3 regions of the Vogesella sp. AC12 genome follow, and region 3 is predicted to be linked to each of the others. Evidence: predicted binding sites of a transcription regulator. Region 3 holds the regulator's gene; each other region holds the start of a gene.
What was found. The regulator FNR, encoded in region 3, switches genes on or off when oxygen is low (the NO sensors DNR and NnrR bind a similar motif). The targets are predictions, from matches to a motif close to TTGATNNNNATCAA.
Positions count from the first base shown of each region.

Region 1: norV (anaerobic nitric oxide reductase flavorubredoxin) is a predicted target of FNR. The motif match lies at 2,517-2,530, and genes of this name have one in related genera.
Region 2: NOM55_RS08280 (adenosylcobalamin-dependent ribonucleoside-diphosphate reductase) is a predicted target of FNR. The motif match lies at 1,770-1,783, and genes of this name have one in related genera.

Region 1 covers NZ_JANFNU010000001.1:399,216-403,423, reverse strand. The annotation lists gene sbcD (exonuclease subunit SbcD) at 1-303, opposite strand, end outside; gene NOM55_RS02045 (DMT family transporter) at 407-1,303, opposite strand; gene NOM55_RS02040 (Lrp/AsnC family transcriptional regulator) at 1,432-1,872, shown strand; gene NOM55_RS02035 (Rrf2 family transcriptional regulator) at 1,913-2,365, opposite strand; gene norV (anaerobic nitric oxide reductase flavorubredoxin) at 2,629-4,020, shown strand; gene NOM55_RS02025 (FAD-dependent oxidoreductase) at 4,044-4,208, shown strand, end outside.
Region 2 covers NZ_JANFNU010000004.1:29,675-33,882, reverse strand. The annotation lists gene NOM55_RS08280 (adenosylcobalamin-dependent ribonucleoside-diphosphate reductase) at 1-1,706, opposite strand, end outside; gene NOM55_RS08275 (DUF748 domain-containing protein) at 1,909-4,208, opposite strand, start outside.
Region 3 covers NZ_JANFNU010000002.1:288,985-293,192, forward strand. The annotation lists gene fhuB (Fe(3+)-hydroxamate ABC transporter permease FhuB) at 1-1,157, shown strand, start outside; gene NOM55_RS05205 (iron-siderophore ABC transporter substrate-binding protein) at 1,157-2,074, shown strand; gene fnr (fumarate/nitrate reduction transcriptional regulator Fnr) at 2,139-2,885, opposite strand; gene hemN (oxygen-independent coproporphyrinogen III oxidase) at 2,997-4,208, shown strand, end outside.

The sequences.
Region 1 (4,208 bases), on a different contig from region 3:
GCCCAGGCAAGTCAGCAGCGGCCGGCTTTCCGCCAGCGTCGCCACCGAGTCGTGGTTGCCGCCCAGCAGCACGAGCGCGGTGCCGCTGCCGTGCAGCGCCACCACCAGCCGGTTGTACAGCTCGCGCGCGTAGCTGGGCGGCGCACCGGTATCGAACAGGTCGCCGGCGACGATGACGGCGTCGACGGCGTGCTCGCGCACTTGCCGCAGCAGCCAGTCGATGAAGGCCTGATGCTCTGCCTGGCGGGTCTTGCCCATGAAGTGCTGGCCGAGGTGCCAATCAGAGGTGTGAAGAATGCGCATGAGGGATACGGGAGCGGTGGCAATGTGGCCGATTGTAGCAAGCCCGCCGTGCCGGCAGCATGGCGGCAGACGGATTGCCCGCCTGCCGCCAATTTATTCAGGATCAGGCACCGGCCTTTGCCACTTGCGGGGCAGCCGCTACCGGCACCCGCTGCAGCCCCCACACGTTGGCCGCAATAATCAGCAACACGCCCAGCAGCTGCCAGCCATCCAGCAACCGGCCGTAGGCGAGGTAATCCACCAGCAGCGCCACCACCGGGTAACTGAAACCGAGCAGGCCGATCCAGTGGGTGGGCAGCTGGCGGAAGGCGGCGTACATGATGATGTACATCAGCGTGGTGTGCACCAGCCCCAGCGTGGCCAGATAGCCCCAATGGCTGCCGGCCACCCACAGGCTGGCGTTGTCCAGCAGCGGCCACAGCAGCAGCACGCCGGTCAGCGTCTGCACGCAGGCGATGTGGGTGGGCGCCAGCGTCTTCGGCAGCTGTTTGCTGATCAGCGTCACCACCGCGTACAGCATGGCGGCGCCCAGCGCCAGCAGGATGCCCAGCAGCCCGCCGCCGGCACCCTGCCCCGGCTGCACGATCAGCAGCATGCCGGCAAACGCCACCGCCACCGCGGCCAACTTGCGCACCGTCAGCGCCTCGCCCAACAGCAACCGACCCAGCAACAGCAGCCAGAACGGCTGGGTGTGATACACCACGGTGGCGATGCCGATCGAGCTGTAGTGATAGGCGTTGAACAGCAGCAGCCAGTTGCCCACCAGCGCCACGCCGCCGGCAATGCACCACAGCAGGCTGGCCCGGGTAAACGGCCACGTTTGCCACAGCCCGCGCCACCAGGCGTACAGGCCCAGCCCCAACGCACCCAGCACGCAGCGCACGAATACCACGTTCCAGACCGGCTGCCCCGACTGCAGCACGAACCAGCCGATGGTGCCGGACAGGGCCATGGCGGCCAGCATCTGCAGCACGCCGGTGCGTAAATTTTGTTGTGTCATGATCAGGTTCTCCTTGCAGGCTAGTGTGCTACAGCATACGCAGCTCGCGCAGCCGGTTGAATGGGCTTTGCAAGGCAAAAACCGCCTGCTACCTTGTAAATATCGCCAAATCGACAGGATTGCCTGCAATGAAAGACTGGATCGACGTGCAGCTGGTGGGGCTGCTGCAACAGGACGCGCGGCAGAGCATTGCCGAGCTGGCTCGGCAGCTGAAGATGTCCGGCCCCAGCGTGTCGGAACGGCTGAAGCGGCTGGAGGAACACGGCGCCATTCGCGGCTACACGCCGGAGCTGGACTGGCCGCAGTGGGGCTACACCCTGCAGGCCATCGTGCGGCTGCGCCCGCTGCCGGGCCAGCTCAAGGCGCTGGAGGCGCGCCTCGTCGCCACGCCGCAGTTCACCGAGTGTGACAAGGTCACCGGCGAGGATTGCTACATCGCCCGCCTGCTGCTGCGCGACATCGGCCAGCTGGACGAGATCCTGGACGGCTTTGCCGAGCTGGCCACCACCGCCACCAGCATCGTCAAGGCCAGCCCGGTGCTGCGCCGGCTGCCGCCGCTGCTGCCGTAGCAGAACGCAGCCACGCAAGGTTGGCCGCAGCGCGTATCGCTCAGTCGGAGACGGGATGAATCTCGATGCCGAGCGCGCGCCCAAGGCCCGCCGGCTGGATCAGCAGATCGGCCAGGGTGTGGCGTGACAGCTCGCCGTAGAAGGCCTCTTGCGCGGCGTGCAGCACGCGATACAGCCGACAGCACGCGGCAATGCGGCAGTGCGAGTGCTGCGCGTCGAAACACTCGACCAGCACGTTGTCTGCCTCCGCCGCCCGCACCAGCTGGCCGAGGTTGACCTGCTGCGGCGCGTGCGTCAGGCGCATGCCGCCGCCCTTGCCGCGCACCGTGGTGAGATAGCCCTGCTGCCCCAGAAAATGCACCACCTTGGTCAGGTGGCTGGCGGAAATGTCGTAGGCGTGGGCGATCTCGCCGATGGTCACCAGGCGCTCGCCCGCCAGCGCGCTGTACATCATTACCCGCAGGCAGTAGTCGGTAAAGGCGGTCAATCGCACGGTCGGGACCATTCCATAGTGTTGTTCAATCCGGCGGCTTATGCAGTCGGACTCGGGCCGCCATTCTACCCTGCCGGCCAGCGCCCGGTTGCGGCGGTTTGCGTCACGCCGGCCTGCCGTTGCGGTAAAAGCCGGCCGGAAACGCGCGTTCTTGATGCGCCTCAAGCGAATGGACTTTGCTCGATAACATTCATTTTCTATGAATGTTATCGGGTATAAGATTCATCTCAGACGAATCTTATACCCCCTCAAGGAGCATCACCATGGCTTTCACCGTCAAGAACAATATCCGCTGGGTCGGCAAACAGGACTGGGAGCTGCGCGAATTTCACGGCAGCGAATACAGCACCCACCGCGGTTCCAGCTACAACAGCTACCTGATCAAGGAAGAAAAGATCGCGCTGATCGACACCGTGTGGGCGCCGTATGCCGAAGAATTCGTCGCCAACCTGGCAAAAGAAGTCGATCTCGGCGCCATCGACTACATCATCGCCAACCACGGCGAGATCGACCACAGCGGTGCCCTGCCGGCGCTGATGGCGCGCATCCCCGACACCCCGATCTACTGCACCGCCAACGGCGCCAAGTCACTGCGCGGCCACTATCACCAAGACTGGAACTTCAAGATCGTCAAGACCGGCGACAGCCTGGATCTTGGCAACGGCAAGCAGCTGGTATTCGTCGAGATGCCGATGCTGCACTGGCCGGACAGCATGGCCACCTATATGACCGGCGACGCCGTGCTGTTCAGCAACGACGCCTTTGGCCAGCACTACGCCAGCGCGCAGATGTTCAACGACCAGTGCGACCCGGTCGAGCTGCAGGAAGAGTGCATCAAGTATTACGCCAACATCCTGACCCCGTTCAGCGCGCTGGTGACCCAGAAAATCCACGAAGTGCTGGCCTTGAATCTGCCGATCGACATGATCGCCACCAGCCACGGCATCATCTGGCGCGACAAGCCGACCCAGATCGTCGAGCAGTACCTGAAATGGGCTGACGACTACCAGGAAAACCAGATCACCCTGGTCTACGACACCATGTGGAACGGCACCCGCATGATGGCCGAGGCAATTGCCGAGGGCATCCGCAACGCCGATCAGGATGTCGTGATCAAGCTGTTCAACCTGTCCAACAGCGACAAGAACGACGTGCTCACCCACGTATTCAAGTCCAAGGCCATCCTGGTCGGCAGCCCGACCGTCAACAACGTGATGCTGCCGCACGTCGCCGCCCTGCTCGAAGAAATGACCGGCCTGCGCTTCAGGAACAAGGCGGCGGCGGCCTTCGGCACCCACGGCTGGAGCGGCGGCGCGGTGGAACGCATCGCCAAACGCCTGGACGACGCTGGCTTCCGTGTCCTTAACCAGGGCATCGCCGCGGAATGGCGACCAACCGACGATGCGCTCTCGCAGGCGGTGCGCTTTGGCGAGGCCTTCATCGGGCAGCTGGGCCAGCGCGAGCCGCTGGCGGCGAGTGATACCGGCAGCTGTGGCAGCGGCAAGATGCGCTGCAAGACCTGCTCGTGGGCCTATGACCCGCAACAGGGCGAAGCCTCGCAAGGCGTGGCCGCCGGCACCGCCTGGCCGGATGTCGCGGAGAGCTTCCTGTGCCCGGTGTGCTTCATGGGTAAGAGCGACTTTGTTCCCGCGTAAACAACCGTCCCCGGAGATTCCTGATGAAAAAACCCCTCGTCATCATCGGTAGCGGCCACGCCGGCTACACCCTGGCCCGGGCGTTCCGCCAGCTTGATACCAGCACCCCCGTCATCATCCTGACCCAGGACGGCGGCGAGCAGTATCCCAAGCCACAGCTCAGCCACGGCTTCGGCCGACAAATGGCA
Region 2 (4,208 bases), on a different contig from region 3:
AGCCCGGCGCGCCACGCTTCCAGATACAGCGTCTCGAAGTCGGCGAACGGGTAGTCGGCCGGCACGTTGACGGTCTTGGAGATGGCGGTGTCGATGTACGGCGCCACTGCCGCCACCATGCGCATGTGATCAAGCGCGCTCATCTGCAGCGCGCTGACGAAATACTCCGGTAGCGCGTTGGTGTCGCCGCCCTGCATGCGGTACACGCGGTAGGCGTGATCTTCCACCAGGTATTCCTGCTGCGTGCCGTCGGCCATGCGCTTCTTGCGGGTGTAGTACCAGGAAAACGGCGGCTCGATGCCGTTGGAGGCATTGTCGGCAAACGCCAGCGAGATGGTACCGGTCGGCGCGATGGACAGCAGGTGCGAGTTGCGGATGCCGTGCTTCTTGATGCGCGCCTTGAGCTTGTCCGGCAGGCGGCTGGCGCAGTGCGGCGCCGCCAGGTACTTGTCGGCATCGAACAGCGGGAAGGCGCCCTTCTCGATGGCCAGATCCACCGAGGCGTCGTAGGCGGCATCGCGCATGTGTTCGGAAATGCTGGCGGCCAACCTGCGGCCTTCCTCGCTGTCGTAGCGCACCTTGAGCATGATCAGCGCGTCGCCCAACCCGGTGAAGCCCAGCCCGACGCGGCGCTTGTTCTGCGCCTCACGCTGCTGCTCCACCAGCGGCCACACGGTGAGGTCGAGCACGTTGTCCAGCATGCGGATCGAGGTGCGCACCACCTTCTCGAAGGCCTTGAAATCGAAGGCTGGCGCGTCGCCGAACGGCTGGCGCACGAACTTGCACAGGTTGATGGAGCCCAGGTCGCAGCAGCCGTAGTCCGGCAGCGGCTGTTCACCGCACGGGTTGGTGGACTCGATCACCTCGCAGTAGGACAGGTTGTTGTCGGCGTTGATCTTGGACATGAACAGCACGCCCGGCTCGGCGTGGTCGTAGGTCGAGGCCATGATCTGCTGCCACAGCTCGCGGGCGCGCACGCTGCGGTACACCCACAGCCCGTCCTCGCGCTGGAAGCTGTCGGGGAAGGCATCCGATGCCGGCGCCACCGCGTGGGTCAGTTGCCAGTCGCCGTCGGCCTCCACCGCCTGCATGAAGGCATCGGACACCCCCACCGACATGTTGAAGTTGGCGAGGTCACCGCCGTCCTTGGCGTGGATGAAGGCCTCGATATCCGGGTGGCTAACATCCAGCACCCCCATCTGCGCACCGCGGCGCGCACCGGCGGATTCCACCGTTTCGCAGCTGCGGTCGAACACGCGCATGTACGACACCGGGCCGGAGGCGCGGCTGTTGGTGCCCTTCACCCGCGCACCCTTGGGGCGGATACGGCTGAAGTTGTAGCCGACCCCGCCGCCACGACGCATGGTTTCCGCCGACTGCAGCAGCGCCTCGTAGATGCCGACCTTGCCGTGCTCGCTGACAGACACCGCATCGCCGACCGGCTGCACGAAGCAGTTGATCAGCGTGGCCTTGAGATCGGTGCCAGCGGCGGAATTGATGCGGCCGCCGGGGATGAAACCGTTGTCCAGCGCCTCGAAAAACAGCGGGGCGAAGCGTTGCGGATCCTGCTCCTGCTCGGCCAGTGCCTGCGCCACGCGCTGGCGCACTTCGCTGACCGACTGTTCGCCGTTCTTCGCGTATTTTTCCAGCAATACCTCGCGTGAAATATCCTGCTCCGCAAACGCTACGCTATTGTCCCGGTTCATGCCGCCCCCGCTAGATGTGGTGTCTTGAAAGTTTAAGTCTACTAGATACAGCACTCCACGCCCTTGATTTTCATTAAAGCGGCACCACTGAGCAGCCTGCGGCCAACCCTGTGCGGCAGGCATACAACAGCCGCAACACAGCGCAACAAACGCTTGCGGCCAACCTTGTGACAAGGTTGGCCGCAAGCGGAAAAGCAGGCGCTTATTTCAGTTTCAGCAGCAGCGGCACGCCGTCCTTGTCGGCCTTGACCTTGTCGGCGTCCAGCACGCTGATGCGCTCGGCCAGCTCCGGTTTCGCCGCCAGCAGCAGCTGCCGTGCCGCCTCGCCACGGGCGCGGGCCAGCGCCTGCAGCGCGCTGTCGTCGATCTTCTGCGCCGCCAGCAGTTCAGCACGCATCGACTGCGCGCGCTCGGCGGTGTCCTTCTCGCTGGCCACGCGCTTGAGCCAGGCAAAACGGCCAAACTGCACCGCGTAGCCATCGCCCACCGCCTTGCGGATCGCCGGATCGCCCATGTCCGGCAGCGGCAGCGGTTCGTCGGCCTGCAGCTGGTAGGCGGCACGCTTGAGGATGTCGCTGTCGACGCGGTAGCGCGCGAGCTCCTTGCTGTCCTGCTCGGCGTCATAACCACCGCCGATGGCCAGCGCCAGCTTCGGCCGCTTAGCCAGCAGCTCGGCCAGCTTCAGCAGCTTCTCGCGCTCCGGCGGCGGGATGCGGTCGTCGCCAGCATCGGCGTAGATGTCGTCGAAGCCCTCGCCGCCAAACAGCGCGCGGAACGGCGCGGTGACGATCTTGACCACGATGTTGCGGAACGCCTGCCACACCAGGTGGCCGTAGGAGAAGTCCGGCGCATCGAGGCTGCCGGCCACCGGCAGCGACAGGTCGATGCGGCCGTCGCTGTCCTCCAGCAGCGCCACCGCCAGGCGCAGCGGCAGGCGGGTACCGTCGTAGTCGCTCACCTCCTCACCCAGCTGGATGTGGTCGATCACCATGCGGTTTTCGCCCTGTAGCTGGCGGTTTTTCAGCACGTAGCGCAGCTCGGTGCTCAGGCTGCCATCGGTGATCTTCCAGCCGGCAAAGGTCATCGAGTACGGATTGAGGCTGCCCAGCGGGATGTTGCGGAAGTTCAGCACCATGTCGAGATCGTTGGTCACCGCCAGCGGCGACAGCGCACCGCGGATGCGCACGTCGCCGAACTGGTCGACGCGACCGTCCAGCGTTACCGTACCGCGCCGCCCCGGGCGGCTGGACAGGCCGAGCACGGTGCCGGACAGCGAGTGGATGCGGGTGGCAAAGCTGGGGTTGAGGCCGAGGTCGGCAAAGTCCATGCGCGCATTGCGCACGCGGACGGCACGCACCTCGACCAGCGGCAGCTTGTCGCCGCTATCGCCCTTGGCGGCGGGCGCCGCCTTGGCCGCCGGCTGCGGCTTCATCAGGTGCGCAAAATTGGGCACCCGCTTTTCATCGAGGATCAGCCGCAGCTGCGGCGACACCAGCCGCACGTCGCCGAGGCTGATCCTGTCCGGCTGCGCCTTGATGCCGCTGACGGCCAGCTGCTGCCAGCCCAGCAGCATCTCGCGCCGGCCCGGTTCGTACAGCGCCAGCTTGTCCAGCGCCGCCTTGCCGTCGGCCTGCCAGCGACTGCCCTGCAGTGCAAAGCCGAGATCGGCCGACAGCTCGCCACCGCCAAAACGCAGCACGGTATTGTCCAGCGCATACGGCGCCACGTCACGCAGCGGCAGGCGGCTGGCGCGCAGCTTGCCCTTGATGTCCTGCAGGTTGGCCGCAAGCGTGCCATCCAGCTGCAGCCAGCCCTGCCCCAGCGCCGCCGCCAGCTGTACGGCAAAGCCCTGCTGCGGATCGCCGCTGACGCTGGCGCTGACATCCTGCAAGGCCACGCTCACCGGCTGGCCGGTGCCGGCATCGCGCCAGCTGAGCGCGGACTGCGCCAGCGTCAGCTGCGGATAGCGGATCTGCCACGGCTGGCCGGCACTGGCGGCGGCCGGCGTCGGGGCGGTGGTGGTGGTGACCGGCAGCGGGCGCAGCGCCTCGCCGATGTCCAGCTGCCCGGCCTTGTTGCGGGCGATGGCCAGCTGCAGCCCGGCGACGCTGATGTCACCCGGCGTCAGCTGCCGCTTGCCCAGATCCAGCTGGCTGCTGGCCAGCTGCAGCCGCGCCAGGCTGGCGAACGCCGGCTTGCCCTGGCTGGCGGCGCTCAGTTGCGACAGCGCCAGCGTGGCGTTGCCGACCTTGACGCTGCCATCCGCCGCCACCGCCAGCGCCGCCTGCAGGCTGTCCAGCCGCACACTGGCGGCCAGCGGCGCGACAAAGCCGCGGTGCTCGGCGCGCAGCTGCCAGTTGTCGACGCGGATGGCCGGCAGGCTCACCGTCCAGCCTCCCGCCGGCTTGGTGGTAGCTACCGCCGCTTTGACCGGCGCGGCGGTTTTCACGCTGGCAGCCGGTGCGGGAGGCAAGGCCGCCAGCCAGTCCGGCTGCCCCAGAC
Region 3 (4,208 bases):
CCTACAGTGCGCTGCTGGGCGCGCTGCTGCTGCTGGCGACCGACGCGGTGGCGCTGCTGGCCAGCGGCTGGTCGGCCGATCTGGTGCCCAGCGGTGCGGCGGCGGCACTGATTGGCGCGCCGGCGCTGCTGTGGTTTACCCGCCGCCAGTTGCCGGGCGGCAGCCAGCAGAGTCTGGCGCTGACACCGGCGGCGCGCCCGTTGCGTCCGTGGGGCTGGGCGCTGCTGCTGAGCGGCCTGCTGGCGCTGGCCGTGCTGAGCCTGACGCTGGCGCCGGGCGCGCACGGCTGGCAGCTGGCGTGGCCGGACGCGCTGATCTGGTCGTTCCGCTGGCCGCGCACGCTCACCGCGGTGGCCGCCGGTGCCGGGCTGGCCGTCGCCGGCGTGGTGTTGCAGCGGCTGCTGCGCAACCCGCTGGCCAGCCCGGACATCCTGGGGCTGTCGGCCGGCGCCACGCTGGCATTGCTGGCGGCCAGCCTGTGGCTGGGGCGGCCGCTGCAGCAGGGCGGGCCGCTGATGGCCTTTGGCGGCAGCCTGGCGGTGCTGGGCCTGCTGCTGTGGCTGGGGCGGCGTCAGCAGTACGCGCCGGGGATGATGGCGCTGGTCGGCATCTCGCTGGCGGCCTTGCTGGAGGCGGTGCTGCAGTTCGCGCTGGCGCGCGGCACGGCGGATAGCTTCGCCATCCTCGGCTGGCTGGCCGGCTCCACCTATCGCGTATCGGGAGAGCAGGCGCTGCTGCTCAGCGGCGGCGTGCTGCTGCTGGGCGCGCTGGCGCTGTGCGGCCAACGTGCGCTGACGCTATTGAGCATTGGCGACGGTGTGGCGCAAGGGCGCGGCCTGCACTTGGCACGCAGCCGGCTGACGTGGCTGACACTGGTGGCGCTGCTGACCGCGCTGGTCACCAGCGTGCTGGGGCCGGTTGGCTTTCTCGGCCTGCTGGCACCGCATATCGCCGCCATGCTCGGCGCGCGCCGCGTGCTGCAGCAGCTGCTGCTGGCGGCGCTGCTGGGCAGCGTGCTGCTGCTGGTGGCGGACTGGCTGGGGCGGGTGCTGATCTTCCCGCTGCAGGTGCCGGTCGGCATCCTGGCCTCGGTGCTGTGCGGGGCGTATTTCATCTTGTTGTTGCTGGCGCAGCGTTTGCGCCGGGGGAGGGCGTAATGGCGCGGGCAGTCTGGACAACGTTGGCCGCAGCGTTGCTGCTGTGGTCTGGACTGGCGGCGGCGCTGACCGTGCGCGACAGCGACGGCGTGCATCATTTTGCACGCTCGCCGCAGCGGGTGGTGGCGCTGAGCTGGGAGGCCGCCGAACAGTTGCTGGAGTTGGGCATTACGCCGTTGGCGGTAGCCGATGCCGACGACTATCGCAAGTGGGTGGTGCGGCCAACCTTGCCATCTACCACGCTGCCGGCCGGCGGTCGGCTGGAGCCCAACCTGGAGCTGCTGGCCAGCCTGAAGCCGGACCTGATCATCATCAGCCCCAGCCTACTGGACATGCGGCCGCAACTGGCGCGCATCGCCCCGGTGCTGTACTTCGACGCCTACCGTCACGATCACGACAACGCGCAGGTGGCGCGTGACATCTACCTGCAGCTGGCCGGGCTGTTCGGGCGCACGGCGCTGGCCGAGCGGCGGCTGACCGGCATGGAGCAGGGCTTTGCCCGCCTGCGCGGCCGGCTGCAGCAGCGCTTCGGCACGCAGCTGCCGCGGGTGGACGTGATCCGTTTTGCCAGCCCGGCGGTGGTGTACGTGTACGGCAGCAACTCGATGCCGCTGCACGCGCTGCAGCGGCTGGGCATCGCCGGCACGCCGCAGCCGGCGGCGTCGATCTGGGGGGTGACGCAGCAGCAGGTGGTGCAGCTGGGGCAGCTGCGCGACAGCGTGGTGCTGTACCAGCAGCCGTTCGAGCAGGCCGGCAAGCTGTTCGGCACCCCGTTGTGGCGGGCGATGCCTTTCGTGCAGCGCGGCCGCTTCGGCGCGGTGCGCGCCACCTGGAGCTACGGCGGCATCTTCTCGCTGTACTACCTGGCCGAGGCGATGAGCGACGCGCTGCTGCGGCTGCCGCATGGTGCGCGCTAGCCGGCGGTGACAAGCAAAAAGCCCGGAGCAAGTCCGGGCTTTTTTATTGGGTCACGCGGCGGGCTTAGCCGGCGCTGTTGGCCTGCGAGCAGCCGGCCACCAGGGCCTTCAGCTCTTCCGGGCGGACCAGCTGGATGTGCTTGTGATCGACCAGGATCCAGCCCTGCTGCTGGAATTTCGACAGCGTGCGGCTGACGGTTTCCAGTTTCAGGCCGAGGAAGCTGCCGATTTCCTCGCGGCTCATGCGCAGGATGAAATCGTTGGCGGCAAAGCCGCGGCTGGCCAGGCGCTGCGACAGGTTGAGCAGGAAGGCGGCGAGGCGTTCTTCCGCCTTCATATTGCCCAGCAGCAGCATCACCGACTGGTCGCGCACGATTTCGCGGCTCATCAGGCGGAAGAAGTGGTGTTGCAGGCTGGGGATGTCGCGTCCCAGGCTTTCCATGCGGCTGAACGGCAGCTCGCACACCTCGCTGTCCTCCAGCGCGATGGCGTCGCAACCGTGGGTGTTGGAGGAAATGCCGTCCAGCCCCATCAGCTCGCCGGACATGTGGAAACCGGTAACCTGTTCGCGGCCGTCCTGGCTGGAAACGCAGGTCTTGAAATAGCCGGTGCGCACCGCGTATAAAGAACGGAAACCTTCTCCGCTGCGGAACAGGTATTCACCGCGCTTGAAACGGCGGCTCTGACGGATAACGGCATCCAGCTGGGCCATCTCGTCACGGTTTAGCCCCACCGGCAGGCACAATTCACGCAGGCTGCAGTTGGAACAAGTGACTTTCAGCGAATGCAGGGGGGAGGACAGATCGTTCATACCGAGAGTCGATTTCCAGGGACAGATGAGCTTGCTTGATGAGCGTCAATGCAGATCAAGGCGTAATTGCGCAAATTTACCAGTCCCCCACCAGATTTCCAATCAAAATATATGATGGCTGCTCATTCTGCATTTATCCCGACCCAATGTGTTTTCGACCGGACCCTGATCGAAACACTGGAAGGGTCCGGTCCGCGTTACACCTCCTATCCGACTGCCGACCGTTTTCACGCCGGTTTCGGGGTGAATGATTATGAACATTGCCTGGCGCAGCGCGCCATTGGGGCAAACCATCGCGGCATTTCGCTGTACGTGCACATCCCGTTCTGCAACACCATCTGCTACTACTGCGGCTGCAACAAGATCATCACCAAGGACAAGAGCCGTGCCGACGCCTACCTCGACTACCTGGAAAAGGAAATCGCGCTGGTGGCGGAAAAACTCGGCTGTCGCGAGAAGGTGATCCAGCTGCATTTCGGCGGCGGCACACCGACCTTCCTGTCCGATGCGCAGCTGGACCGGGTGATGGGCGTCATCAACCGCTACTTCGAGCTGCTGCCGGAAGGCGAGTTCTCGATCGAGATCGACCCGCGCAAGGTTGGCCGCGACACCGTGCTGCACCTGGGCCGTCTCGGTTTCAACCGCATGAGCGTCGGCATCCAGGATTTCGATCCGGCGGTGCAGCAGGCGGTGAACCGCATCCAGAGCGAGGCGGAAACCCGGCTGGTGATCGACGCCGCGCGCGAGGCCGGCTTCAAGTCGGTGAGCGTGGACCTGATCTACGGCCTGCCGCTGCAGAGCGCGCACTCGCTGGAAAGCACCGTCAACAAGGTGATCGCGATGTCGCCGGACCGTATCGCGCTGTACAACTACGCGCACCTGCCGACCGTGTTCAAGCCGCAGCGCCGCATCAACGAGGCCGATCTGCCGTCCAGCGCCACCAAGCTCGACATCCTGCAGAACTCGGTACAGCAGCTGAGCGACGCCGGTTACGTGTTCATCGGCATGGACCACTTCGCCAAGCCCGGTGACGAGCTGACGCGCGCGCTGGAGCAGGGCCGCCTGCAGCGCAACTTCCAGGGCTACTCCACCCACGCCGATTGCGACATGATCGGCTTCGGCGTGTCGTCGATCGGCAAGGTCGGCCCCTGTTACTCGCAGAATGAAAAAGACATCGACGCCTACTACGCTGCGCTGGACGCCGGCCACCTGCCGGTGATGCGCGGCATGACGCTGACTCAGGACGACATCCTGCGCCGCAGCGTGATCCAGGCGCTAATGTGCCGCTTCTCGCTGTCGGTGGAGGCGATCGAGCAGACCTTC